4 regions of the Ancylobacter terrae genome follow, and region 4 is predicted to be linked to each of the others. Evidence: predicted binding sites of a transcription regulator. Region 4 holds the regulator's gene; each other region holds the start of a gene.
What was found. The regulator LexA, encoded in region 4, represses DNA repair genes until DNA is damaged. The targets are predictions, from matches to a motif close to TGTTCNNNNTGTGTTCNG.

Region 1 (7,145 bases), 910 kb from region 4:
GTCGAGCACGGCGAATTGCGAGGCGCCGGCAAACACCGAGGCGCTCATCGCCAGCACTTCCCAGCCCTGCATGCCGGCGGTGCGGGCGGTAATGGTGAAGGCCACGCCGAAGATGAAGACCGGCACCACCACCGGCAACATGGCGCGCATGCCGCGGGCGACGCCGGCGCGGGTGAAGACATTGGCGGCCAGCGGCGCCCCGGAGCCGGCGGGCGCTGGCGTCGACGGATGGTCCACGCGCGTGATCCTGCCCGCCGCCCGCCCTCAGCCGGCCGTCAGCAGCGCCTTGACGGCACCGCTCGCCCTGGCGAAGTCCATCACGCCGGTATAGCGCTCCTTGAGCACGGCCATGGTGCGGCCCATGTCCTTCAGCCCGTGCGCGCCGATCTCCGCGATCACCGCCGCCACCGCCGCATGCGCTTCCGCCTCGGTCATCTGCTTGGGCAGGAAGCCGCTGATCACCGCAATCTCGTCGCGCTCCTGCGCCGCGAGGTCGGCGCGGCCGGCTTCCTCGTAGATGCGGGCCGATTCGTCGCGCTGCTTGATCATCTTGGTCAGCAGCCCCAGCACCTCGTCGTCCGAGAGCGGGTCGCGGCCATGGCCGCGCGCGTCGATGTCGCGATCCTTGATGGCGGCATTGATGAGGCGCAGCGTCCCGAGGCGCACCTTGTCCTGCGCCTTCATCGATTCCTTGAGGGAGGTATTGATCACGTCGCGGAGCACGTCAGCCTCTTCATACATGTCGGCGGCAGGGCCCGGCACCCTGCCCGGCGGCCTTCCCGCGATGATTCCCCGATCGCCCGTGTCCGGCCACCCGATCCCGGGGCCCTGCCGCATCCGGCCGGCGCGCCCGATCCCGGGGCTCCGGCGTTCGATGCAGCCCTCCTGCGCGGCTTAAGCGCTGGCGTCCGGCACGGCGAACGACTAATTAGGGCACCAGCGGCTCGGGAACAAGCGGCGTGGCGAGGGTCGGTCCGGCAACGGGCGGGCCGGTCGGCGCGCGGCTTCGGCGCGAGCGAAGAGGGATATTGAGGACCATGAGCGGCAACGCATCGGACAATGTGTGGGCCGAGCCCGCCCCCACCGCGCTCCTCGTACTGGCGGACGGCACCGTCTTCGAAGGCTTCGGCCTCGGCGCCGTCGGCCATGCGGTCGGCGAGGTGTGCTTCAACACGGCGATGACCGGCTACCAGGAGATCCTCACCGATCCCTCCTATGCCGGGCAGATCATCACCTTCACCTTCCCCCACATCGGCAATGTCGGCACCAACGAGGAGGACGTCGAGACCGTCTCGATGGCCGGCGCCTCCGGCGTGCGCGGCATGGTGCTGCACTCGGCGATCACCGATCCCTCGAACTACCGCGCCACCCGTCATCTCGACGCCTGGCTGAAGGCGCGCGGCATCATCGCCATCTCCGGCATCGACACCCGCGCGCTCACCGCGCTGATCCGCGACAAGGGCATGCCCAACGCGGTGATCGCCCATGCCCCGGACGGCACGTTCGACATCGAGGCGCTGAAGCAGGAAGCCGCCCGGTGGCCCGGCCTCGTCGGCATGGACCTCGTGCCGATGGTGACCAGCGCCCAGCGCTTCACCTGGGACGAGACGCCGTGGAGCTGGCCAGAGGGCTATGGCCGGCAGGTCGCGCCCGCCTGGAACGTGGTCGCCGTCGACTACGGCATCAAGCGCAACATCCTACGCCTGCTCGCCCGCGCCGGCTGCAAGGTCACCGTCGTGCCCGCCACCACCTCGGCCGAGGAGATCCTCGCGCTCCAGCCCGACGGCGTGTTCCTCTCCAACGGCCCGGGGGATCCGGCCGCTACCGGTGAATATGCCGTACCGGTGATCCGCGAGATCATCGACAAGGGCGTGCCGACCTTCGGCATCTGCCTCGGCCACCAGATGATCGGCCTCGCGGTCGGCGGGCGCACGATGAAGATGCACCAGGGCCACCACGGCGCGAACCATCCGGTGCAGGACAAGACCACCGGCAAGGTCGAGATCACCTCGATGAACCACGGCTTCGCGGTCGATCGCGACAGCCTGCCGGCGACGGCCCAGGAGACGCATGTCTCGCTGTTCGACGGCTCCAACGCGGGCATCCAGCTGACCGACAAGCCGGTGTTCTCGGTGCAGTATCATCCTGAGGCCAGCCCCGGACCGCAGGACAGCCACTACCTGTTCGATCGCTTCGTCGAACTCATCGCCCGGACCAAGCAGGCGGCCTGAACATCGTCTCTCCTGCCCGGCCCTCGCGGCCGGGCACCTTACCCGGCGGGGGTTGACCGATTTGACTTAGAACATAAAGTGAACGCAGAAGGAGCCTCCCGATGGATGACGCCCTGCGTGCCAAACTCGGCATCCTCGCCGACGCCGCGAAATACGACGCCTCCTGCGCCTCGTCCGGAGCGCGCGGGCGCAAGGCTGCGAGCAACGGCATCGGCTCGACCACGGGAGCGGGCATCTGCCATTCCTACACGCCGGACGGGCGCTGCGTGTCGCTCCTCAAGATCCTGCTGACGAACTACTGCCTGTTCGACTGCGCCTATTGCATCAACCGCCGCTCCTCGAACGTGGCGCGCGCGCGCCTCTCGGTCGACGAGGTCGTGCGCATCACCCTCGGTTTCTACAAGCGCAACTATATCGAGGGTCTGTTCCTCTCCTCCGGCATCATCCGCTCGCCCGACCACACCATGGAGCAGATGATGCGGGTCGCGCGCACGCTGCGCCGGGATCATGGCTTCGCCGGCTACATCCACCTCAAGGCCATCCCCGAGGCCAGCCCCTGGCTGATCGAGCAGGCCGGGCTGTGGGCGGATCGGCTCTCCGTCAATATCGAACTCGCCTCCGACATCAGCCTGAAATCGCTGGCGCCGGAGAAGGACGCCCTCGGCATCAAGGCCGCCATGGGCCAGATGCAGGAACGCATCGTCGAGGCGCGCGCGGAAAAGCGCCGCTTCGCCCCTGCCGGGCAGTCGACGCAGATGATCATCGGCGCCGACGACACCACCGACGAGGCGGTGCTGCGGACCAGTGAGGGGCTGTATGGCGGATTCGGGTTGAAGCGCGTCTACTATTCCGCGTTCAGCCCCATCCCCGAAGCGAGCCGCGTGCTCCCCGTCAAGGCAGCACCGCTGCGCCGCGAGAACCGGCTGTACCAGGCCGACTGGCTGCTGCGCTATTACGGCTTCCGCGTCGACGAGATCGCCGCCGGAGGCGCGGGGGGCATGCTCGACCTCGACATCGACCCCAAGCTCGCCTGGGCGCTGAAGCATCGCGAACGCTTCCCGGTGGACGTCAACGCCGCCGACCGCGAAATCCTGCTGCGCGTCCCGGGCCTCGGCGCCCGGGCGGTGGATCGTATCCTGCGCGCGCGCCGCCAGACCCGGCTGACGCTGGACGATATCGGCCGCCTCAGCACCGGCGTGAGGCGTGCCCAGGCCTTCCTCATCACCGCCGACCACCATCCGCTCAAGCTGACCGACCGGGCGGACCTGCGCGAACGCCTCGCGCCACCGGCGCGGCAGCTGGAACTGTTCGCGTGAGCGCGGCACCCCGGGCTGAGCCGGGAGCGAGCGGCCAGCGGTCGGGGAGCGAAATCATCGCGCTGGGCTACGGTGCGGACCACGCGGGCTTTCGGCGCGCCGTGCGCCGCCTCGTCGCCGACGGTGTGCCGCCAGCCGATATCGGCTGGCGCATGCGGGAAACGGCCGAGCGGGCGGACGCCACGGCCGGCGACCTCTTCGCCGGGCTCCCGCCCCGCACCGATGTCGGGGCGGCGACGGACCGCCCCGGCGTACCGTCCGATGCCCCTGCCCTCGCCTTGCCGCGCGCGGTGGGCGAACTGGTCGATCTCGTGCTCTGCCATCGCGATCCCGAGCGTTTCGGCAGGCTCTATACGCTGGTCTGGCGGGTACTGAACGGCGAGCGGCGGCTCATCGACAATCCCGCCGACCCGCTGGTGCATCGGCTCTCGCTCATGGCGAAGTCGGTCCGGCGCGACATCCACAAGATGCACGCGTTCGTGCGCTTTCGCGCGCTGGGGAGCGAGAGCGGGCGCGAGCGCTTCCTCGCCTGGTTCGAGCCGGAGCATTTCATCGTCGAGGCGGCCGCACCCTTCTTCCGCACCCGCTTTCCCGGCATGGACTGGGCCATCCTTACCCCGGTCGGCACGGTCGGCTGGGATGGGCAGACGCTGATGTTCGGCCCGCCCGCCGGACGCCCTCGTCTGCCGGAGGGCGACGGCTTCGAGGAGGGCTGGCTCGCCTACTATGCCAGCGCCTTCAACCCGGCGCGCACCAACCCAGTGATGATGCGTACCGAAATGCCGAAGAAATACTGGCCGAACCTGCCGGAGGCGCAGCTTATCCCCGGCCTCGTCCGATCGGCAGCCGCGCGCGTTGAGGACATGATCGCCCGCGAGGCGAGCGTTCCGCGCAAGCGCGATCCGAGAAAGGCGGTGGAAGCGATGAGCGAGCAGGCCCCCGCATCGCTGGACGACCTGAACCGGCTGATCCGCGACACGCCCTCCTTCGTGCCCGGCGGCACCCGTGCGGTGCTCGGCGAGGGGCCGATGGGCGCCGATCTGGCGCTGGTGGGCGAGCAGCCCGGTGATCAGGAGGACATCGAGGGCCGCCCCTTCGTCGGCCCGGCCGGGCAACTCTTGATGAAGGCGCTGGCGGAAGCCGGGCTGGAGCGCGACCGGCTCTACCTCACCAATGCCGTCAAGCACTTCAAGTTCGTCCAGCGCGGCAAGCGCCGCCTGCACCAGAAGCCGACCACCGGCGAGGTGAAGCATTATCGCTGGTGGCTGGAGGCCGAACTCGGCTTTGTGCGCCCGCGCCTCGTCGTCGCCCTCGGCGGCACGGCGGCGCTGGCGCTCTCCGGCGAGGCGCTGGCGGTGACGCGGGAACGCGGCCCGCGGCCCCTCGGCCGTCATGCCGGCTTCGTCACGGTGCATCCCTCGTTCCTGTTGCGGCTGCCGGACCCTGCGGCCCGGGAGGAAGGCTTCAAGGCATTTGTGTCGGACCTGCGGCAGGCGCGGGAGATGGTCGCGAGCTGATCGGGAGCGAGCGCGGAACCGCCACGCCGTCTCTGTATTTCCCCGTCGGGAACAGACAGAGACGAGCCGATGATCGAACCGCACACCCTCCGGTTCGCTCCCTCCGGGGGTGTGCCGAACCACCCCGCCTTCCCTGTCCTGATCTACCGCGCCGCCTTTCCGGCCGAGGCGGGCAATATCGAGCGTCGGGTGAACGCGAATGGCTGGGAATGCCGCTGGCGCGACGGCATCTTCGATTACCACCACTTCCACTCCACCGCGCACGAGGCGCTCATGGTCGCGAAGGGCTACGCCCGCGTGCAGCTCGGCGGGCCCGACGGCGTGGTGCTGGCGATCGCAGCCGGCGACGCGGTGGTGCTGCCGGCCGGCACCGGCCACCGGCGGCTCTCCGCGAGCGAGGATTTCCTCGTCGTCGGCGCCTATCCGCCGGGACAGGACTATGCGATCGAGCGGCCCGATCTGCAGCGCCTCACGGCCGCTTTTTCGACCATCGCCCGCGTCGAAACCCCGGCAGGCGATCCGGTGACCGGCTATTCGGGGGCTCTGCCGCAGCTCTGGACGCGCTGAAATCCACGGCCCGCGGCCTTGGGCGCGGGAGCCATGCGCCGGAGCCGGGCGCCCTGCCCTTCCCCATCGAGGGAATCTGGTTTATGGGGTGCGCCCAATTGCGGGAACCGCCCGCCCAGAAAGTCCAATCCGGGTCCGCCCAAGGACGCGTCACCCACGCGTCCTTTTTCGTGCGCCCGGGTCAATGCGCGAGCCGCACGGGATCCGATGCCGAAACGCACAGATATCTCCACCATCCTCATCGTGGGCGCCGGCCCCATCGTCATCGGCCAGGCCTGCGAGTTCGACTATTCCGGCACCCAGGCGTGCAAGACGCTGAAGGCCGAGGGCTACCGCATCGTCCTGGTGAATTCGAACCCGGCGACGATCATGACCGATCCCGATCTCGCCGACGCCACCTATGTCGAGCCGATCACCCCGGAGATCGTCGCCAAGATCATCGCCAAGGAACGCCACGCCATCCCGGGCGGCTTCGCCCTGCTGCCGACCATGGGCGGCCAGACCGCGCTCAACTGCGCGCTGTCGCTGCGCAAGATGGGGGTGCTCGACGAATATGACGTCGAGATGATCGGCGCCACGGCGGAAGCCATCGACAAGGCCGAGGATCGTGAGCTGTTCCGCGACGCCATGACCAAGATCGGCCTCGACACGCCGCGCTCGCGCCAGATCAAGACCCTGCCGCAGGCGCTGGAGGCGCTCGACGAGATCGGCCTGCCGGCGATCATCCGCCCCTCCTTCACCATGGGCGGCCAGGGCGGCGGCATCGCCTATAACAAGAGCGAATATATCGAGATCATCGAGCGCGGCATCGACGCCTCCCCCACCAACGAGGTGCTGGTGGAAGAGAGCGTGCTGGGCTGGAAGGAATACGAGATGGAGGTGGTCCGCGACCGCGCGGACAACTGCATCATCGTCTGCTCCATCGAGAATCTCGACCCGATGGGCGTCCATACCGGCGATTCCATCACCGTTGCTCCGGCGCTGACGCTGACCGACAAGGAATATCAGCGCATGCGCGACGCCTCGCTCGCGGTGCTGCGCGAGATCGGCGTCGAGACCGGCGGCTCGAACGTGCAGTTCGCGATCGACCCGGAGACGGGCCGCATGATCGTGATCGAGATGAACCCGCGCGTGTCGCGCTCTTCGGCGCTCGCCTCGAAGGCGACCGGCTTCCCGATCGCCAAGGTCGCCGCGCGCCTCGCGGTCGGCTACACGCTCGACGAGATCGCCAACGACATCACCGGCGGCGCCACCCCGGCCTCGTTCGAGCCGACCATCGACTACGTCGTCACCAAGATCCCCCGCTTCGCGTTCGAGAAGTTCCCCGGCGCCGACCCGGTGCTGACCACCTCGATGAAGTCGGTCGGCGAGGCGATGGCGATCGGCCGCACCTTCCAGGAAAGCCTGCAGAAGGCGCTGCGCTCGCTGGAGACCGGCCTCACCGGCCTCGACGAGATCGAGATCGAGGGTCTCGGCCAGGGCGACGACAAGAACGCTATCCGCGCCGCCATCGG
Region 2 (7,145 bases), on a different contig from region 4:
CAGCGCCTGCCGGATCTGGTCGAGATTCGCCTCGGCCTGCTGCACCGCGATGGCGAAGCGCTGCTGGTCGATGACGAACAGCACGTCGCCCTTCTTCACCGCCTGATTGTCGACGACGTTGATCGCGCTGACGAGGCCCGAGACGTCGGGAGCGACATCGACCACGTTCGCCAGAACCCGCGCGTCCCGGGTCCAGGGCGCGAGCGTGTAGAAGTCCCACAGCCGCCAGCCGACCAGCACGGCCGCGGCGACGGCAACGAGCGTGAGGCCGACCCGCACCGGCGCGTTCAAAGCCATCCGCGTCCCCCGACGAAGATGACGCCCCCGACGAGGAGCACATAGAGCGCCAGATCGAACAGCGCCCGGTGCCACACGAACCGGTCGAGGTTCCACCGGCGCATGATCCAGCGCAGCGCGATGTAGGGCATCAGCGCCGCCAGCGCCCAGAGAAGGATCGGCGGCAGGTAGAATCCGAAGAACGGCAGGCTGTGCAGGACGGCAACATTCGCGGTCACGGATCACCTTCCCCCGGTCCGCGCGTCAGGAAGGCGCGGTCGATATCGAAGCGGTCGAACAGATAGCGCAACGAGGCGCCCGCGTGCAGGACGGCGCGCGCCGCGCCGGCATCGCTACCCTGCCACAGCACGGCGAGATCCGCGCGCGCGGCCGCCACCAGCGCCTGAGCGTCGCGCGCCGCGGCAGCGCGGTCGCCGCCCATATGCTCGATGGCGGTCGCGAAGGCGGTCAGGAAGGCATCGAGACGCCCTGCCAGCGCGGGGGGTGTCTGCCGATCGCGGCGGGCAGAGGCGAGCCGCCCGATCTCGACCGCCGCCGAGGCGACGCTCAGCGTGCCCGCGAAGAAGACGCTGTCGCCCTCCCGATCGAGCGCGAGGCGCGGCAGCAGCGTCTGCAGCATCCCGACGATCATCCGCCCGGCGACACGGCCACCGAGTTCGCCGCGCGCCACGGCGGGAATGATCCGGCGGAAGGTGCGCTCCCACATGAGGTCGCGCCGCATCCGCGAGGTGATGGGAAAGACGGCGAGGATGGCGAGACAGATCAGCATGCCGAAGACCATCGCCACTGCCGCGTTCACGAAGACGAACTCGTTCGTGGCCGGCGTGTTGCTGGCCCCGATCTGGGCGATGACGAAACCGCCGAACGCGATCCCGGCCCAGGCCTGGGAGGGCGTTCCCGCCATCAGCCCCGCGGGAATGAGCACCAAAAGCAGCACCACCGCCAGCGCCGCGAAACCCTCGAGCGAGGGCAGCACGAGGATCATCAGGACATAGGACATGACCGTGCCGAGCAGCGACCACAGCAGGAAGCTGCGTGCCGCCGGGCCCGGATCGTCCTGATTGACGGCGAAGAACAGCATCGTCGCGCCGCCCGTCACCGCGGTCAGGCCCGCCGTCCACCCCGTCGCGAGCCAGATCGCGCTGAGGACGGCGAGCGCAAGTGCCGAGCGGGCCGCGTTCAGCGTTGCCTCGCGGCGGCTGCCGCCCAGCCCTTCGCCGGATCGCCGCCGCCGGGCCGAGCCCCCTGGCCGCAGCGTCGCGGCCTCGGCGACGATCACCATCGAGAGTTCATGCAGCAGGCTGTCCGCCCGGCGCAGGATCAGCAGGCCGTTCGCCAGCGGCTCGAACGGCACCGAGCGCGGCGCCCCCGCCAGCCGCTCGGCGGCCGCGGTGAGGCCGGCCCGCGCCGCGAAGAGCTCCTGCCGGACGCGGCGCGGGTCGCCGAAGGCGTCGGGATCGGCGGCGATCGTCTCGAGCCGCGCCGCCGTGGCCGCCAGCGCCGGCTCGACCTCCGCCATCACCCGGCGGCCAGCGCCCTCCTCGAAATCCCCCAGCCGGACATACAGGCCGCGCGCGATCGACAGCACGTAGAGGAACTCGCGCACCGTGCGGGCGAGCGCGGGTCCATCGGCACGCATTTCCGGCGCCTCGAACAGCGTGTAGGAGCGCAGCGCGTCGAACGAGACGACCTGCGTCACCATCCGGGCGCGCATCTCCGCGAAGGCGGCCGGTGGCGTCGCACGGCGGAGCGCCGTCGCGCCATAGGCCGACAGACCGGCGAACAGGCCGGCCAGTGCCTCGCGGAGCGAGTCGCCGGCGAATCGCGGCCAGACCAGCGTCGAGGCGGCGGTGACGCAGGCGATGCCGAGGAGGATCGCGGCGATCCGGTCGGCGGCGATCGTCCAGGCGTTCAACGGATCGGACGCGCCCTCATAGGCGACGAGCAGCGCGGTGTAGCCCATCAGCAGCACGCCATAGGCGGTGTAGTTCCGCAGCCGCGCGCCGACGTAGAAGCTCGCGCCGACGACGAGGGCGGTCGCCGCCACCAGCAATTCCGCCGCCTGCGAGAACAGCGCCACCAGCACGAGCCCCAGCGCGCCGCCCGCCAGCGTGCCGGCGGCGCGCCAGGCGCCCTTCGCGACGGCGGCGCCGACCGTGGGCTGGGCCAGCAGGTAGACCGTCAGCGTCGCCCATTGCGGATCGTCGAGTTCCAGCCAGAACGCGATCGCCAGCGCCGCCAGGGCGGCAAGGGCGGTCCGCAGCGAGAAGACGAGGTTGCGCCAGCCGAGATCGATGCCCGGCCGGGCGGCCGCCAGACTCCGCGGCATATCGGCGACGCTCATGGCGGCCCTTGTCCCATCGCGTTCCCTGCCACCGTCGGGCGCCGGCCGCCGCCGCAGGGTGCCGGAGCGCCGCCGCCGGCGCAACGCCGGTCCTTTACGGCGCGGCGGCGGTCGCCGGCCACCTGGGTTTGTTCTCATATTGTTCTTGACGCGCGGGAGGTCCTGCGCTTAGCTCGAACGGTAGCGGGGGACTGGCGGGCAGAGCGATGATCCAGCGCGTGGCGACGGTGGCATTCGAGGGGGTCGAGGCGCGCGCCGTCGATGTCCAGATCCAGGTCGCGCCCGGCCTGCCGGCGTTCAATCTGGTCGGCCTGGCCGACAAGGCGGTGACGGAGGCGAAGGAGCGGGTCCGCGCCGCCCTGATCGCCTCGGGCCTGGCCCTTCCGGCCAAGCGCATCACCGTCAATCTCGCCCCGGCCGACCTGCCCAAGGAGGGCAGCCATTACGACCTGCCGATCGCGCTCGGGCTGATGGCGGCGATCGGCGCGCTGCCGGCCGATGCGCTGGACGGCTATGTCGTGCTCGGCGAGCTGGCGCTCGACGGGCGGCTCGCCGCCGTGGCCGGGGTGCTGCCGGCGGCGATCGCCGCCAATGGCCGCGGCTTCGGCCTCATCTGCCCGGCCGAGTGCGGTTCGGAAGCGGCGTGGGCGAGCCCGGACATCGCCATCCTCGCGCCGCTGTCGCTGATCCAGCTGGTCAACCATTTCGCCGGCCGGCAGAGCCTGTCGCGTCCCGATCCGCGGCTCGCTCCCGACGCGGTGCAGCGCGCCGACCTCGCCGACGTCAAGGGCCAGGAGACGGCCAAGCGTGCGCTCGAGGTGGCCGCTGCCGGGGGGCACAATCTCCTCTTCGTCGGCCCGCCCGGCGCCGGCAAGTCGATGCTGGCCCAGCGGCTGCCCTCGATCCTGCCGCCGCTCGCCCCGGCCGAACTGCTCGAAGTCGCGATGGTCGCCTCGGTGGCGGGCAGCCTCCAGGGCGGCGCGCTGACCAATCGCCGCCCCTTCCGCGCCCCGCATCATTCCGCCAGCATGGCGGCGATGGTGGGCGGCGGGGTGCGGGCGCGGCCCGGCGAAGTGTCGCTCGCCCATCACGGCGTGCTGTTCCTCGACGAGCTGCCGGAGTTCAATCCGGCGGTGCTGGATTCGCTGCGCCAGCCGCTGGAGGCCGGCGAGGCGGTGATCGCCCGGGCCAACCACCGCGTCACCTACCCCGCCCGGTTCCAGCTGGTGGCGGCGATGAATCCGTGCCGCTGCGGCCATGCCGGCGAGCCGGGCCGCACCTGCCGGCGCGGTCCGCGCTGCGCCGCCGACTATCAAGCGCGCCTGTCCGGGCCCTTTCTCGACCGCATCGATCTCAATCTCGAGGTCCCCGCCGTCACGGCCGGCGACCTCATTCGCCCGGCCCCTGCCGAGAGCAGCGCCAGCGTGGCCTTGCGGGTGGCGCAGGCGCGGCGTGTGCAGGCGGAGCGCTTCGCCGCGCTCGACCGGCCGGACCTCGCCACCAATGCGCAGGCCGGCGGCCCGCTGCTGGAGCGCATCGCCTCGCCCGATCGCGCCGGCCAGGCCCTCCTCGCCGACGCCGCCCGGCTGGTCAGCCTGTCGGCACGAGGTTACCACCGGGTCCTGCGCGTGGCCCGCACGCTTGCCGATCTCGCGGGGGCGGAGAGCGTCGGCCGCGCGCATCTCGCCGAAGCCCTCGCCTATCGGTCCAGTATCGAGCGCACCAGCGCGGCGGCCTGACGCGCCGCACGGGGAAGCCCCGCGCGGGTCCCGGCGCGCCGTCACCGGCCGCGGCGAGGGGACGACGACCGGAGGAACCGCCGGCAGCCGGGCGGAATGCGGGATGCGTGGTGAGGCGATGGGGCACCACCGTCCCGGTCGGCTGGCCGCCGCCGGACAAGACTTTCTTAACCGCCACGCGGGAAAGCGCGGCGGGCGGCATCCGGCGGCAAGACTTCGCTCAGCGCTGTCGGGCCAGTGTGGCCGCTCAGCGAAATCGCCGCGGCGATCGTCGCTGCCGGCGGCCGCGGATGATCCGTGTCACGACGATCTATGTCACGGCGATCACGTCACGACGATCGAAGGGACGATGATCCACGTGAAACACCGAGACGGGAGCCGAGCCATGCCCGCAATACGCCCCTCGGCCGTCACCCCGGGTGGTCGGCCGCCGTGCGAGCGGATCGCGGCCCGGCGCGCCAAAGGCGGCGAGGTCCGCAGCCGGATCACCGCAGCCGAAGGAGGCGGTCCGCCGTCTTCGCGATCGCGATCGCCCGTTCGGGAGCGGCGCGTCCGGGAGATCCGAGCGAGGCCGGCGGCACCCCGGCGAGGGTCGCGACTGGGACAGCGACCGAGTCCGGCACAGGTTCAGGTGGCCGTCGCAGCCGGTGCGGCCGGTCGGGGCCTCGCCCCTGCGACCGGCAAGGCCGCGCGCCGCCGCGCCCCCGAGCCGGGGAACAGCGTGGCATGACGACGCTCATCCCGCCGTGTAATCTGCCGCCGGCGCCGGCGCCCAGGTCCGCGGCGCACGATCCGGGTGCCGGGGCCAATGCCGGCGCCCCAAGCCATGCCCCGTACGCGGCCAAATCCCGGCAGGCGTTGCGGGCGATGTGCGCGTCGATCGGCTTCGGGCCGGCTCCCCGGTCCGCGGCTCCGTCTGCGGCAGGCGGTGTCGGCCGGGTGGGCGGGCCTTCATCGGGAGACCCATGGAGATGGATGACGGGGTCCTGCGGAGCCGGCTCGGCATGGAACTAGATCCCGAGGCCTTGCCGGCCGATTCGCGGCAGGCGATCAGCCACGCCAGCCACGAACTGCGCACGCCCCTCGCCGGCATGGTGGGGCTGGCCGAGCTCCTGCTCGACACCGCGCTGACGCCGGAGCAGCGCAGCTATGCCGGCACGCTGAAGACCTCGGGCGAAGCGCTTCTGCTGCTGGTCGAGGAACTGCTCGACCACACCACCGGCGCGGGCAGCCCCCGCCCGCTCTCGATCGGCCCGTTCGATCCGGCGGCGCTCGCCGGGGAGGTGGTCGAACTGCTGGCCCCGCGGGCGCAGTCGCGCAACCTCGAACTCGCCACCGAGATCGCCGACGACGTGCCCGGCTCCGTCGCCGGCGACGCCACCGTGCTGCGGCAGGTGCTCACCAATCTCATCGGCAACGCCATCAAGTTCACCCCGGCGGGCGGCGCGCTCCTGCGCGTGCGGCGGCTTCGGCCCGGGCGGCTGCGCTTCGAGGTCAGCGACACCGGCCCGGGCGTGGCGCATGGGGAACGGGCGCTGATCTTCCGGGAAAGCGCGCGCGGCTCCGACGCCGCCCGCCGCGACGCGACCGGCAAGGGGCTGGGCCTCGCCATCGCCAGCCGGCAGATGGAGCGCATGGGCGGCCGCATCGAGCTCTCCGAACCGGGCGAGGCCACCGGCGCCACCTTCGCGGTGGAGCTCGACCTCCCCGAACTCGAGCCGCCCGCGGCCGCGAGCCGCCGCGAGCTCGGCGGCGAGTCGGTGCTGGTGGTGTCACCCTCGCCGATCGTGGGTCCCGCGCTCGCGGGCAAGCTCCGCGCCTGGGGCGCGCAAACGCGGCTTGCCGCCACGCCCGAGCCGGCGCTGACGTTGCTCGCGCAGGGCGGCTACAAGGCGGTGCTGGCCGATGCCACGCTCGGCTGGGAGGCGCTGGAGCGTATCGTCGCGGCCAGCCGGAACCGCGCGGCGCGGCGCATCGTGCTGATCGGCCCGCATGAGCGCCATGCGCTCGACCGGCTGCGCCCGCTCGGCTTCGAGACCTACCTCGTCAAGCCGGTACGCCCGGCTTCCCTGGCGAGCCGGCTCGATGGCCCGATCGCAGGCGCCTGGAGCGAGGAGCCCGCGGCGGCGCCCTTCAAGCTCCCGGCCGGCCATGGCCGGCTCTCGGTGCTGCTCGCCGAGGACGACGACGTCAATGCGCTGCTGCTCAGCGCCATACTGGCGCGCTGGGGGCATGCGCCGACCCGCGTCGCCGACGGCGAGGCCGCGGTGCAGGCCGTGCGCGAGGCCGCCGCGGCCGGCACGCCCTATGACCTCGTCCTGCTGGATCTCAACCTGCCCCGGCTCGACGGGCTGGCCGCCGCACGGCGCATCCGCGCGCTCGAGGCCGGTGCGACGCTGCCCCTGCTCGGCATGAGCGCGGACGCGAACGCGGCGGTGGTGGCCGCGAGCCAGGCCGCCGGCATCGACCGTTTCCTGCCCAAGCCGCTCGACCGCGCCCGCCTCGCCGAGGCGCTCACGCAGGCCGCCGTCGGCCGCCATGCCGCGTGAGGCCGCGTGCCATCCCCGTCCGGCTCGGTTACCATGCGTCATCGGCGCCATGTCACATGCGCGTCTGAAAAACGTGGTGACGTGACCGGAATCAAGCAGCCGAGGTTTCAACCATGCCGTATCCGCGGGTGAGCGAGTCGCCGACCGGGTTCGACGACCCCGGCCTCCTCGCGCCGCCGACCAGCGCGGCGGCCCCGCGGGGCATGCCGGCGGGGT
Region 3 (7,145 bases), 440 kb from region 4:
TCTCCACGTTCGGACGTGAGAGGCCCCGACGGCTCCTGCCTCGCGCCCCGCCGCCCACCGAATCGGCGCGCCTGCGCCCCATCAACGCCTCGCCGCACGATCCGCCGGGGATCGCCCCGACGCCCCTGCCAGGCCCCGCCGACACATCGGGACCGCACATTTGCGACGGTTCGGCGCGTGGCTGGCGCTCCGTCCGCCGCTGTCCGCGACGCTACTCCGCCGCTTCGCTGCTCCGCGTCTTGAGCGGACGCCGCGCCAGCACTTCGGCGAGGAAACGGCCGGTATGCGAGCGCTTCTCCTTCGCGATCACCTCGGGCGGGCCCACGGCGACGATCTCGCCGCCGCCATCGCCGCCCTCCGGGCCAAGGTCGATCACCCAGTCGGCGGTCTTGATCACCTCCAGATTGTGCTCGATCACCACCACCGTATTGCCCTGCTCGACCAGTTCGTGCAGCACTTCCAGCAGCTTGGCGACATCGTGGAAGTGCAGCCCGGTGGTCGGTTCGTCGAGGATGTAGAGCGTGCGGCCGGTGGCGCGCTTGGACAGCTCCTTGGAGAGCTTCACCCGCTGCGCCTCGCCGCCCGACAGCGTATTGGCCTGCTGCCCGACATGGATATAGCCGAGGCCGACGCGCGAGAGCGTCTCCAGCTTCTCCCGCACGCTCGGCACCGCCTTGAAGAAGTCGGCGCCCTCGTCGACCGTCATGTCGAGCACGTCGGCGATCGATTTCTCCTTGAAGGTGACCTCCAGCGTTTCGCGGTTGTAGCGCTTGCCCTTGCAGACGTCGCAGGTGACGTAGACGTCCGGCAGGAAGTGCATCTCGATCTTGATGACGCCGTCGCCCTGGCAGGCCTCGCAGCGCCCGCCCTTGACGTTGAAGGAGAAGCGCCCCGGCCCGTAGCCGCGCGCCTTGGCCTCCGGCAGGCCGGAGAACCACTCGCGGATGGGGGTGAAGGCGCCGGTATAGGTCGCCGGGTTCGAGCGCGGCGTGCGGCCGATCGGCGACTGGTCGATATCGATGACCTTGTCGAGATGCTCGAGCCCCTCGATCCCGTCATGGGGCGCCGGGGGTTCGGAGGCGCCGTTGAGCCGGCGCGCCACCGCCTTGTAGAGCGTGTCGATCAGCAGGGTCGACTTCCCCCCTCCCGAGACGCCGGTGACCGCGGTGAACAACCCGAGCGGGATCGAGGCGGTGACGTTCTTGAGGTTGTTGCCGCGCGCATTGACCACGCGCAGCATGCGCTTGGCGTTGGGCTTGCGGCGCTTGGGCACGGGAACGCCGAGCTCGCCGGTGAGATACTTGCCGGTGAGGGAGGCCGGGTCGGCGAGAATCTGCGCCGGCGTGCCCTGCGCGACGATGCTGCCGCCATGGATACCCGCGCCCGGCCCGACATCGACCACATGGTCGGCCGCGAGGATGGCATCCTCGTCGTGCTCGACCACCAGCACCGTGTTGCCGAGATCGCGCAGCCGCTTCAGCGTGCCGAGCAGGCGTTCGTTATCGCGCTGGTGCAGGCCGATCGAGGGCTCGTCCAGCACATAGAGCACCCCGCTGAGGCCCGAGCCGATCTGGCTGGCGAGCCGGATGCGCTGGCTCTCGCCGCCCGACAGCGTTCCCGAGGCGCGCGCGAGGGTGAGATAGTCGAGGCCGACATCCAGCAGGAACGCAAGACGTTCGCGTATCTCCTTGAGAATCCGGACGGCGATCTCGTTCTGCTTGGCGGTGAGCTGGCCGGGCAGCTGCTCGAACCAGGCCAGCGCGTGGCGGACCGAGAGCTGTGCCGCCTCGCCGATGTGAGAGCCCGCGATCTTGACCGCGAGGGCTTCGGGCTTCAGCCGGAAGCCGTGGCAGGCCGCGCAGGGAACGGCGGAGAAATACTTGCCGATCTCCTCGCGCGCCCAGTCGCTTTCCGTCTCGCGCCAGCGGCGCTCCAGATTGGTGACGATGCCCTCGAAGGTCTTGCTGGTCTCATAGGCCCGCATGCCGTCGTCATAGACGAAGCGGACCGTCTCGGCGCCGGACCCGTGCAGGATCACCGCGCGCGCCTTCTCTGTAAGCTGCTCCCATGGCGTCGTCAGCTTGAAGCCGTAATGGCGGGCGAGGGCGTCGAGCGTCTGGCCGTAATAGGGCGAGGAGGATTTCGCCCAGGGCGCGATGGCGCCCTGCTTCAGGCTGCGCGCCTTGTCCGGCACGACGAGGTCGGGATCGATCTTGCTCTCATGGCCGAGCCCGTCGCAGACCGGGCAGGCGCCGAACGGATTGTTGAAGGAGAACAGCCGCGGCTCGATCTCGGGAATGGTGAAGCCGGAGACCGGGCACGCGAACTTCTCGGAAAAGATGACGCGGCGCGGGGCGCCGTCCGCGTCCTTCTCGTCGGCGAACTCGACCACCGCGATGCCGTCGGCGAGGCCCAGCGCCGTCTCGAAGCTGTCCGCCAGCCGGCCGGCGATGTCGGCACGCACCACCAGCCGGTCGACCACCACGTCGATGTCGTGCTTCAGCTTCTTGTCGAGCGCGGGCGCGTCGGCGATCTCGTGATAGGCGCCGTCGATCCGGACCCGCTGGAAGCCCTTTTTCTGGAACTCCGCCAGTTCCTTGCGGTATTCGCCCTTGCGCCCGCGCACCACCGGCGCCAGCAGGAAAAGGCGCGTCTTCTCCGGCAGGGCGAGGACGCGGTCGACCATCTGGCTGACGGTCTGGCTTTCGATCGGCAGGCCGGTCGCGGGCGAATAGGGCACGCCGACACGCGCCCACAGCAGGCGCATATAGTCGTAGATCTCGGTGACCGTGCCGACCGTCGAGCGCGGATTCTTCGACGTGGTCTTCTGCTCGATCGAGATGGCCGGCGAGAGCCCGTCGATCTGGTCGACATCGGGCTTGTGCATCATCTCGAGAAACTGGCGGGCATAGGCCGAGAGGCTCTCGACATAGCGGCGCTGGCCCTCGGCATAGATGGTGTCGAAGGCGAGCGAGGATTTGCCGGAGCCCGACAGGCCGGTGAAGACCACGAGACTGTCGCGCGGGATCTCCAGATCGACGTTCTTCAGATTGTGCTCGCGCGCACCCCGGACGGAAATGGTGCGCGCATCGCGACGCGGTTTGTCCACGCGATCGGTCATGACGGTCTCACAGCCGCGTCCCGACGGCGATGCCGTATCGGGGGTCGGCGGCAGGTTTCACATAAAGAAGGGCGGCTTGTGCGGATGAAAAGCCCGGATGGCGGCAACGGAAGGCCCCGCGCGCGCCACGCCGACATGCCGAAACCGCCCATCGCCATTCTCCAACATAGTGTCGGCCGATGCACCCGTCATCCGTCCCTTGCGCCAGGCTAGCCTTAATGTTACGAACATAACAAGAACATTTTTCAGGCTGGCCATACGTGGTGGCAAGAGTGTGGATAAGGCGCTGGCCGGCCTCTCGGTCGCGGTCGCGGCCGTTTAAGGTGCGCGGCCGAACGGCCGGTGATTGCGCGCGATGGGGAGAACGAGATGGCAGGCAGCGTCAACAAGGTGATCCTGATCGGCAATCTCGGGCGCGATCCCGAGGTGCGGCGGCTCGGTTCGGGCGAGCCGGTCGTCAATCTGCGCATTGCGACCTCGGAAAGCTGGCGCGACAAGGGCTCGGGCGAGCGTCGCGAGAAGACCGAGTGGCACAGCGTGGTGATCTTCAACGAGAACCTCGCCCGGGTCGCCGAGCAGTATCTGCGCAAGGGTTCGAAGGTCTATGTGGAGGGGCAGCTCCAGACCCGCAAGTGGCAGGACCAGTCGGGGCAGGAGCGCTATTCGACCGAGGTGGTGCTGCAGCGCTTCCGCGGCGAGCTCACCCTTCTGGACGGGCGCGGCGGTTCCGAGTCGGGCGGCGAGGATTACAGCGCCGGGTCCGGCGATTTCGGGTCGGGGGGAGGCTTCGGCGGGGGCGGGCGCTCGGCTCCCGCCGAGCGGCGGCCGGCGCCGGCCGGCGGCGGCAGCGCCGCCGGAGGGGGGAGCCGCTTCGGCGGCGGCAGCGGCGACCTCGACGACGATATCCCGTTCTGAGCGTTACGTGGGGAACGCCGCACGGATGCCGTCGACCACGAACTGGACAGCGAGGGCGGCCAGCACGATGCCCAGCAGGCGCGACAGGATGGCGTTTCCCGTGACGCCCAGAAGCCGGTTCATCCGGTCCGCGGCGAGGTAGACGGCGAGGCAGCTCGCGACGACGGCCATCGTGATGATGAACAGGCCGGCAAGCTTGATCGGGTCGCCGCGCGCGTCGCCTGCCAGCAGCAGCATGGCGGTGATGGCGCCGGGGCCGGCCATCAGGGGGATGGCGAGGGGAAAGACGGCGAGGCTGCGCAAGTGCTGCTCACGTGCGTCGATTTCCGCGACCTCGGGCTTGCGCTCCGTGCGCCGCGCGAACACCATCTCGAACGAGATGAAGAAGAGCAATATGCCGCCCGCGATGCGGAAGGCCGGCAGGGTGATGCCCAACGCCGACAGCAGCGGAGCGCCGACGGCACCGAACACGATCAGGATCGCGAGGGCGATGCCGGAAGAGCGCCAGGCGACGTCCCGCCGTTCCGCGTTGGAGAGATCGCTCGTCGCGGCGAGAAAGATCGGGGCGAGGGCCACCGGATCAACCACCACCAGCATGGTGACGAAGGCCGAGGCGAAATAGCCGTCCATCCAGCTGCGCTCCGATTGGGGCGCCGTGTGCGGGCGCCCATCCCCCGGATCGCGCCCGGACGGATGGGTAATAAAAGACCACATTCGCGCTCCGCGCCAGCCTCTGCCCCCGCGTGCGCCGCGGCACGCAGCGGGCCGCGCAAGGGCTCTCCCGGCGTTGCGCGCGCAGAGCCCCAGCCGTGCTTCTAGCACACGGACCATGGATCCGGCCGTGAGGGCTCCATGGTGGCGGGCGGCACGGCCCCTCGCAGAGAGGTATTTAATAACCGCTGCGCCACGCTTGCGCCACGTTTGGGAAGCGCAGCTCAAAAAATCTCATAAATCATTGAAATAGCTTGTTGATTTATACCCGACTCAGACGTGCTTCGCTGGTAATGATGCGTGGAATCGGCTAGACACGACATTTGTTCTCACCAGTGAAAAGCAGCCTCCTTGTCCGATTCCGATACCAGCAAGCCGGGGGATGACGGCCCGTCCGACATCCGCCCTGTTTCGATCACCGACGAGCTCTCGCGCAGCTATCTCGACTATGCGATGAGCGTCATCGTTTCTCGCGCGCTGCCGGACGTGCGCGACGGGCTGAAGCCGGTGCACCGGCGCATCCTGTTCTCGATGTCCGAGAACGGCTACGACTGGAACAAGGCCTATCGCAAGTCGGCGCGCGTCGTCGGCGACGTCATCGGTAAATATCACCCGCACGGCGACCAGTCGGTCTACGACGCGCTGGTGCGCATGGCGCAGCCCTTCTCGATGCGGCTGCCACTGGTGGACGGGCAGGGCAATTTCGGCTCGGTCGACGGTGATCCGCCGGCGGCGATGCGTTACACCGAGGTGCGGCTCGAAAAGGTCGCCGCCTCGCTGCTGGAGGACATCGACAAGGAAACCGTCGATTTCCAGGAGAACTATGACGGTTCCGAGCGCGAACCGACCGTCCTGCCGGCGCGCTTTCCGAACCTCCTCGTCAACGGCGCCGGCGGCATAGCCGTCGGCATGGCGACCAACATCCCCCCGCACAATCTGGGCGAGGTGGTGGATGCCTGCGTCGCGCTGATCGACGATCCCGAACTCGATGCCGACGCGCTGCTCGACATCGTGCCGGGCCCGGATTTCCCGACCGGCGGCTTCATCCTCGGCCGCGGCGGCATCCGGCAGGCCTATCTGACGGGCCGCGGTTCGATCATCATGCGCGCGCGCGCCACGATCGAGACGATCCGCAAGGAGCGCGAGGCCATCATCGTCACCGAAATTCCCTATCAGGTGAACAAGGCGACGATGATCGAGCGCATGGCGGAGCTGGTGCGCGACAAGCGCCTCGAAGGCATCGCCGAGATCCGCGACGAAAGCTCGCGCGAGGGCATGCGCGTCGTCATCGAGGTGAAGCGCGACGCCCAGGCCGATGTCGTGCTCAACAATCTCTACCGGCTGACCGCTTTGCAGACCTCGTTCGGCGCCAACATGGTCGCGCTGAACGGTGGCCGGCCGGCGGTGATGAACCTGCACGACCTGATCACCGCCTTCGTCGCCTTCCGCGAGGAAGTCGTCACCAAGCGCACGAAGTTCCTGCTGCGCAAGGCGCGCGACCGCGCCCATGTGCTGGTCGGCCTCGCCATCGCGGTGGCGAATATCGACGAGGTGATCCGCACCATCCGCACCTCGCCGGATCCGGCGACCGCGCGCGCCCTGCTGATGGAACGCCACTGGCCGGCGCTGGATGTCGCGCCGCTGATCGCGCTGATCGACGACCCGCGCCACCGCCTCGCCGAGGACGGCACCTACCAGCTCTCCGAGGAACAGGCGCGCGCCATCCTCGACCTGCGCCTGCAGCGCCTCACCGCGCTCGGGCGCGACGAGATCGCCGAGGAACTCGACAAGATCGCCGCGGAAATCAGCGATTATCTGGACATCCTCGCCAGCCGCACCCGGGTGCGCGAGATCGTCAAGGGCGAGCTCACCGCCATCAAGGCGGAGTTCGGCACGCCGCGCCGCACCGAGATCCTCGAGGCCGAGAGCGATTTCGAGGACGAGGACCTGATCGCCCGCGAGGACATGGTGGTGACCGTGTCGCACGCCGGCTATGTGAAGCGCGTGCCGCTCTCGACCTATCGGGCGCAGCGACGCGGCGGCAAGGGCCGCTCCGGCATGCAGACGCGCGACGAGGATTTCGTCACCCGCCTGTTCGTCGCCTCGACCCACGCGCCGGTGCTGTTCTTCTCGTCCAAGGGGCAGGTCTACAAGCTGAAGGTCTGGCGCCTGCCGGTCGCGGCGCCGCAGGCGCGCGGCAAGGCGCTGGTGAACATCCTGCCGCTCGATGCCGATGAGCGCATCACCTCGATCATGGCGCTGCCGGACGAGGAGACCTGGGGCCGCCTCCAGATCATGTTCGCGACGACGAGCGGTTCGGTCCGGCGAAACGAGCTGTCGGACTTCACCAATGTGAACCGCAACGGCAAGATCGCGATGAAGCTGGAGGAGGGCGAGG
Region 4 (7,145 bases):
GCCGGTCCGGGTGCGCGTGTCGGTCACCTCCGGGCCGCTGCCGCGCATCGGGGAACATGTGCGGGTGCGGGCCACTCTCGGGCCGCCGCCGGGGCCGGCCTATCCGGGGGGCTATGATTTCGGCCGGGCGGCGTGGTTCGAGGGCATCGGCGCCACCGGCTTCGCGCTCGGGCGGCTGCAGGAGGCGCCCGCACCGGGGCCGGTGCCGTGGCGGCTGCGGATCGCCCGCCTGTTCGAGGACCTGCGCGCCGATATCGGGCGGCGCATCCGGGCGGTGCTGTCGGGCGACGCCGCCGCGGTTGCCGAGGCGCTGGTCGCCGGCTCGCGGGATGCGGTATCGGAGAGCGTCGAGGAATCGATGCGGGTGTCCGGCCTCAGCCATGTGCTGTCGATCTCCGGCCTGCACATGGCGCTGGTGGCGATGACGTTGTTCGTCGCGGTGCGCGCGCTGCTGGCCGCCGTGCCCGGGATGGCGCTGCGCTATCCGGTCAAGGCTATGGCGGCGGTGCCGGCGCTCGCCGGGGCGAGCTTCTACCTGCTGCTCTCGGGAGCCGAGGTGCCGACGCTGCGCTCCTATGTGATGACGCTGATCGTGCTCGCCGGCGTCCTGATCGGCCGCTCCGCGCTCACCGTCCGCAGCCTCGCGGTGGCGGCGCTCGGGGTGCTCGCCCTCAGCCCGGCGGCGATTTTCGAGCCGGGGACGCAGATGTCCTTCGCCGCCACCCTCGCTCTGGTCGCCGCCTATGAACGGCTGCGCCCGGACGGGGCCGACGGTGCGTTGCCCCGCGGTGCGTCGCCGGGCGGACCGACGCGGTCGGGAGGGCCGGGCCGTCTCGCGCCGCGCCGGCTCGCCGCTCGCCTCGCGCAGGTGCCCGGCGGCCGGCTCGTGGCGATCATCGCCGCCTCGATCCTCACCTCGCTGGTCGCCGGGCTGGCGACGGCGCCCTATGCGGCGTTCCATTTCCAGCGCATGGCGCCGCTCGGCGTCGTGTCCAATCTCGTCGCCATGCCGCTGATCTCCCTGCTAGTCATGCCATTCGGCCTGCTCGGGACCATCCTGATCCCGTTCGGCTTCGACGGGCCGGCCTGGCGGGTGATGGGATGGGGCATTGACGGCATGCTGGCGGTGTCGGATCGCGTCGCCGCGATGCCCGGCGCGGACCGCTCGATCGCGGCGTTTCCGATGGCGGCGCTGGGGCTGGCGAGCCTCGCGCTGATCGGCGTCTGCCTGCTGCGCACGCGGCTGATCGTGCTGGCTCCGCTCTGTCTCGCCGCCGCCCTCGTCGTCGCCGGGCTGGCCCCGCGCCCCGCTGTGCTCATCGATCCGCAGGGCCAGACGATCGCCGTGCGGCAGTCGGACGGCAGCCTGTCAGTGGTCGGTAGCCGGGCCGACGGCGCTCCGGCCAACCGCTTCGCCCTCGAGCAATGGCGCGCGGCGAACGGCGAACGCTCCGCGCCGACCGCGCAAGGTCGCGCGCCGTCTGCGCCGGGTGCCGACCCCGCCGTCCGCTGCGACCGCACCGGCTGCACGGTGACCGGCACGCCCGGCGTGGTGGGCCTGCCGCGATCGCGGGACGCGCTGGCGGACGACTGCCGTCTCGCGACCATCCTCGTCACCCGCTTCGAGCCGCCACGGGATTGCGCAGCCCGGGTAATCCGCACCCGCGACACCGCGCCGAATGCCGCGGCCCTCTTCACCGCGGGAGAGGGCTATCGCCTCGAATGGGCCCGACCCCCGGGGAGCGAGCGGCCCTGGTTGCCGCGGGCGACCCCGCCGCCCGAAGCTCCTGCGACGCCGGCTGTCGCGGCGAGCAGCGTCCCGTCTGATCCGCGTGCCACGCCGGAGGGTTTTGCCCTGCCGCCGCCGGAGGGTCAGTAGCGCCGGAACAGGCCGACCAGCCGCCCCTGGATGCGCACGCGATCGGGGCCGAAGATGCGCGTCTCATAGGCCGGGTTGGCGGCCTCCAGCGCCACCGAGGCGCCCTTCTTGCGCAGGCGCTTGAGGGTGGCTTCCTCGTCGTCGATCAGCGCCACCACGATGTCGCCGGTATCGGCGGTCTCGCAGCGGCGGATCAGCGCCATGTCGCCGTCGAGAATGCCGGCCTCGACCATCGAATCGCCGCGCACCTCGAGCGCGTAGTGTTCGCCGCCGGTGAGCATGTCGGCCGGCATGGCGATGGTGTGGCTGCGCGACTGGATCGCCGAGATCGGCGTGCCCGCCGCGATGCGCCCCATCACCGGCACCGTCACCGGGGCGTCGGCATGCTCGTCCGCCGGCGGGCGGGCGCGGCCGAGATTGCCCTCGATCACGCTCGGCGCGAAGGATTTCGCCGGGCGTGCCGGCGGGTGAGTGGCCTCGGGGAGGCGAACCACCTCGAGCGCCCGCGCCCGGTTCGGCAGGCGGCGGATGAACCCGCGCTCCTCCAGCGCCGTGATCAGGCGGTGGATGCCCGACTTCGAGCGAAGGTCCAGAGCGTCCTTCATCTCCTCGAAGGAGGGCGGCACCCCGCTCTCCTGAAGCCGCTCGTTGATGAAGCGCAGGAGCTCATATTGTTTGCGCGTGAGCATGGCGATCCCGACCGCTCCTGAAGCATTGAAAACAAACTGCGAACAAAAGGTATACGTTCCTTTTGTGTTCCGCAATGGTAAAGATCGGGTTACGGTCAACCCTGGACGATGACGGGCGGGTCGCGCCGTGAGCCGACGGCTCTCGACGCGCCTCCACCGGCCTCGGGTCCGGCCCGCGCCGGCTCACGGCTCACGGCTCACGGCTTGCGGCGCGCGCTGCGCGGGGAGAAGCCGACGCTGGCGCCTTCGCGGGCGAAGAAGCCGGTCGGCAGCCGCTCCCTCAGCGCCGCCTCCATGCGGTCGAGCCGGGCGTCGTCATATTGCGGCGCGTGGTGGATGCAGGCGAGCCCGCCCGCGCCGGCCGCCTCGGCGAGCGCCGCGCCCATGCTGGGGGTGGAATGGCCCCAGCCGCGATGGCCGGCATAGTCGGCGTCGTCGAAGGTGGCGTCATAGGCGATGAGGTCGCATCCCCGCGTGAACGCGACGAGATCGGGTTCGGGCGCCTCGCCGGCATGCTCGTGGTCGGTGAGCACCGCCACCGAGCGGCCGGCATGATCGAAGCGGTAGCCCGTCGCGCCGCCGGGGTGGCGCAGCGGGTGGGTGCGGACCGGCATGCCGCCGATATCCAGCGTCTCGCCGGCGCGGAAGCCGACATAGCGCACGCTGGCGGGCACATCCTCGAAGCGCAGCGGGAACAGCGGCGGGCTGTAGTAGCGGCGCAGCGGCACCTCGGCGCTCGCGCCGTCGAGATTGCCGCAATAGAGGATGATCTCCGTGCGGGGGCGGAACAGCGGCGCGAAGAAGAACAGCCCCTCGATATGGTCGTGGTGCAGGTGGCTGAGCACGATGTGGATCGGCTGCGGCGGGTCGCCGGCCAGCGCGGCGCCCAGCCCGATGATGCCGCTGCCGGCATCGAGGATGACCCGCCGGTCGCCGGCGCGGATCTCGAGGCAGGTCGTGTTGCCGCCATAGGCCAGCGTCCCCCGTCCCGGCGTCGCCGTCGAGCCCCGAACGCCCCAGAACGTCACGCTGAGCGCGGCATCGTCCACCTTGCGCGTCACGTATCATTTCTCCAGCAGGGTAGTGACATAGTCCCACGCCGCGTCGGCGGGCCTGCCGGCCTGCGCCCGGCAGCGCTCGTGATAGACGTCGTAGAGCTTCCCGATGCTCCCGGGCGCCAGCGCGTGCGCGCGCTCCGCGGAAGCGGCGGCCTCCTCGAAACGGGCCGCGCGGTAGGCCCCGAGCATCGCCCCATGCGCCTCCGCGAGGTCGCGATAGGCGGGTGTCGCGGCGAAGGCGGCATCGCCGACCAGCGTGAAGATGCGGACCGGCTGGCTGCGTCCCTTGACGCGGGTGGTGTCGACCTCGAGCCAGGCGAGATCCGGGGCGAGGTCGTGGGTGGCGTCGGTGGCCAGCAGCACCACGCCGTAGAACTTGGTGGCGCCCTCGAGCCGCGAGGCGAGGTTGACCGTGTCGCCCAGCGCCGAATAGTCGAAGCGCTTGACCGAGCCGAAATTGCCGACGCAGCAGTCGCCGGTGGCGAGCCCGATGCCGATCCGCACCTCGATCGCGGTCTCGCCGATCGCCGCGGCTTCCCGGCGCAGCGTCGCGTTCAGCACCTCGAGTTCCCCCAGCATCGCGAGCGCGGCGCCGGTGGCGTGTCGGGCGTGGTCGCGATCGTCGAGGGGCGCATTCCAGAAGGCCATGATGGCGTCGCCGATATATTTGTCGAGGGTGCCGCGACGCTCGAGAACGATGTCCGTCATGGGTGACAGATAACGGTTCATGAAACGTGTAAGCGCCTGCGCGTCCATCCGCTCCGAGATGGAGGTGAAGCTGCGCACGTCGCTGAACATGACGGTGAGGGTGCGGATCTCGCCGCCGAGCACCAGCCGCCCCGGGTCGGTGGCGAGCTGCTCGATCACCGCCGGCGACACGAAGCGGCCGAACGCATCACGCACCCAGCGCTTCTGCCGCTGCTCGGCGCTGTAGAGCTGGATGGTGCCGGCGAGATAGACGGCGGAGGCCGCGAGGCCCGGCCCGACCGGATCGAGCAGCACATGGCCTTCGCGGAACGCCCACCAGCTCGCCGCGCACAGCGCCGCGACGACGATGCCGCCGATGAGCGCGCCGCCGAACGCCCCGGCGGAGGGCAGCACCAGCGCGATGAGCAGCCCGAGCAGGGCGGCGACCACGATCTCCGCCCCGGTCGCCCAGTCCGGGCGCGCGAGGCGGGCATTGGTCACGAGATGCTCGATGGTCTGCGCCTGCACCTCGACGCCGGCGACCGAGGCGTCGATCGGCGTCGCGCGCAGGTCGAGCAGGCCGGCGGCGCTGCTGCCGACCAGGATGATGCGGCCGGCGATCTCGTCGGCGGGAAGCTCGCCGCTGAACAGTTTCCAGGCCGGCAGGAAGCGCCGCGGCTCGGTGCCGCCGACGCGGATGCGCACGTCGCCGAACCGGTCGGTGGGCGTCTCGATGGCGCCGATGCGCACGGCGGATATGCCGGTCGAGGCGCCGAAACCCTCGTCGCCGCTGGCATTGGAGGAGCGGATCACATAGGTCGAGGCGCCCTGCGCCACCCGCAGCGACTCCGCCGCGAGGCCCGGCACGAGCTGGTCGCCGAGCCGCAGGAACAGCGGCACCTGGCGCACGATCTGGTCGCCGTCGGGCAGCCAGTTCAGCGCGCCGAGACCCGAGGCCGCCTTGGCGAGGCCGGGCAGGGGCACGACGGCATCGGTGAAGCCGGGCAGGAAGGGCAGCGGGTCGTCGCCGGCGGTGGCGATGCCGAACTTGCGCGGCAGTTCGGGCAGCGCGGCCGGGCGGCCGGGGGTGAGGACCACGCCGAGCACCACCGGCGCGGCGGCGATGGCGGCGGCGAACTGGTCGTCATGGCTCGGCAGGCCGCCGAGCGCGGCGGCGACCTGGTCGCGCACCGGTCCCTCCGGCAGGTCGGCGGCCAGCGTGTCGGGGCTGGTGCGGTCGGCTTCCGAGAAGGCGATATCGAAGCCGATCGAGGCCGCCCCCGCGCCGGCCAGCCGGGTCACCAGCTCGGCCATGCGGTTGCGCGGCCAGGGCCACTGGCCGAGGCGGGCGAGCGAGGCGTCGTCGATGTCGAGGATGCGGACCGGCAGGTCCGGGCTCCAGGGGCGGGGATCGAGGCGCTGGTAGAAGTCAAACAGGTTGTTGCGCAGGCGGCTGAAGGAGGCCGGCTGCAGCCAGATCAGTCCGAGCACGATGACGAGCGGCAGTGTGACGATCGCGGCATAGGCCGAGTGACGGCGCATTCTCTGTTCACCGCAACGCTCGCGGACGATGGCGACAGGTTGCTAGGTATCGCACCGGAAGGGAAGGGGTGTTTGCGGCGATATACCCCGCCATGGCGGGGAGGGGCGGCGGCGCGTCGGCCGGGGCTCCGTCCCGGCCCGCCGGCCGAGGCCGCCGAAGCCGGGGGGACGCGGCATTCCGCGCGAAACGCCGTGCCTCGGCCCGGCGTCAGCCGCCGGGCCCTTCGGGCGGCATGTGGCGGCGCGGCTGCCGTTCCGGCGGTCCGCGCCGGCGCTGGAGTGCTACTGGTTCCCCAGAGGCGGCTCGCCGCCGTCATTGCCGGTGACCGGCCGGTTGTTGCCGTCGTTCTGCGTGGCGACGACGCCGATCGTGAAGGCGACGCCGACCAGTCCGACCACCGGCAGCGTGCCCGCCGTGACGCCCGGAAGGGCTGCGAACTGCGTGCCGGCCGGCAGCAGCAGGCCCGCGAGATTGATCGCCTGGCCGCCGGCGATCGCCGCCTGCGCGCCCTGGATGGCGGACTGGGAGATGGTCTGCGGTCCCGTCACCGTCCCGTTCAAGTCGATGAAGGCGAAGTTGTTGGTGATGTTGAGTTCGAAATAGCCGGGGCAGCTGCGTCCCGCGCGCGCCGGAACCACGTTGTTCCGCTTGGGGCAGACGCCGATGACGCCCTTGTCGACCACCAGCGCGCAGCCCTTCGCCGGGTCGCAGATGACCAGGATGTCGGTGCCGCGGATGCCGATCGTCGCCACCTGGGTGGAGATGACGAAATTGTTGGGGTTGGAATTGCCGGTGATGAAGCGCATCGCGCCCTTGGACACGTTGATCGCCGCGTCCTTGGCACCGCCATTGGGATTGAACACGAAGCGGTCGAGCACGACCGTGGAGGCCGCGCCGACGTTGAGCTGCGTGTTGTCGAGGAATCGCAGCAGCGTCGCGCTGGCGCTGCCGGTGATCACGCTTTCGTCGGCCGCGACCGGTGTCCCGGCGGCGAGCCGCCGCACGACGGCATCGAGCTGCCCGCGGACATCATTCTTGACGGTGACGGCCTGTCCGATGTCCTGCGCCGCATTCGCAAAGGAGCAGCCCAGCAGGAGCATCGCTCCCGCAGCCATGTTACGCCACTTCATTGGCCCCACGCTTCCCGCTGATTGTCTTATCCCCGCGCCATATTGCCGGAACTGGCGGCGGGACGGAAGTGACACCAGGGATACACACAACCGGGAATCGTCATCGCGCGCCATTGACTCGGCCGGCGGGCATCATCGTCCGGCCCCTGTCGCCGGTCC

Region 1: the regulator LexA is predicted to act here: its motif matches at 2,299-2,316, upstream of ACEUEL_RS04325 (putative DNA modification/repair radical SAM protein).
Region 2: the regulator LexA is predicted to act here: its motif matches at 2,771-2,788, upstream of ACEUEL_RS21600 (YifB family Mg chelatase-like AAA ATPase).
Region 3: the regulator LexA is predicted to act here: its motif matches at 3,345-3,362, upstream of uvrA (excinuclease ABC subunit UvrA).

What each region holds. Positions count from the first base shown of each region.
Region 1 is NZ_JBJGXH010000001.1:899,651-906,795, reverse strand. It holds gene ACEUEL_RS04340 (AzlC family ABC transporter permease) at 1-237, opposite strand, end outside; gene ACEUEL_RS04335 (GatB/YqeY domain-containing protein) at 265-723, opposite strand; gene carA (glutamine-hydrolyzing carbamoyl-phosphate synthase small subunit) at 1,038-2,231, shown strand; gene ACEUEL_RS04325 (putative DNA modification/repair radical SAM protein) at 2,333-3,547, shown strand; gene ACEUEL_RS04320 (UdgX family uracil-DNA binding protein) at 3,544-5,064, shown strand; gene ACEUEL_RS04315 (cupin domain-containing protein) at 5,134-5,631, shown strand; gene carB (carbamoyl-phosphate synthase large subunit) at 5,839-7,145, shown strand, end outside.
Region 2 is NZ_JBJGXH010000005.1:222,088-229,232, reverse strand. It holds gene ACEUEL_RS21615 (efflux RND transporter periplasmic adaptor subunit) at 1-297, opposite strand, end outside; gene ACEUEL_RS21610 (DUF1656 domain-containing protein) at 288-515, opposite strand; gene ACEUEL_RS21605 (FUSC family protein) at 512-2,641, opposite strand; gene ACEUEL_RS21600 (YifB family Mg chelatase-like AAA ATPase) at 2,848-4,380, shown strand; gene ACEUEL_RS21595 (response regulator) at 5,352-6,929, shown strand; gene ACEUEL_RS21590 (GNAT family N-acetyltransferase) at 7,043-7,145, shown strand, end outside.
Region 3 is NZ_JBJGXH010000001.1:1,367,173-1,374,317, forward strand. It holds gene uvrA (excinuclease ABC subunit UvrA) at 212-3,121, opposite strand; gene ssb (single-stranded DNA-binding protein) at 3,491-4,036, shown strand; gene ACEUEL_RS06590 (MarC family protein) at 4,040-4,666, opposite strand; gene gyrA (DNA gyrase subunit A) at 5,099-7,145, shown strand, end outside.
Region 4 is NZ_JBJGXH010000001.1:1,807,734-1,814,878, reverse strand. It holds gene ACEUEL_RS08685 (ComEC/Rec2 family competence protein) at 1-1,879, shown strand, start outside; gene lexA (transcriptional repressor LexA) at 1,873-2,568, opposite strand; gene ACEUEL_RS08675 (MBL fold metallo-hydrolase) at 2,766-3,629, opposite strand; gene ACEUEL_RS08670 (CHASE2 domain-containing protein) at 3,633-5,855, opposite strand; gene ACEUEL_RS08665 (FecR family protein) at 6,138-6,986, opposite strand; gene ACEUEL_RS08660 (sulfurtransferase TusA family protein) at 7,119-7,145, opposite strand, start outside.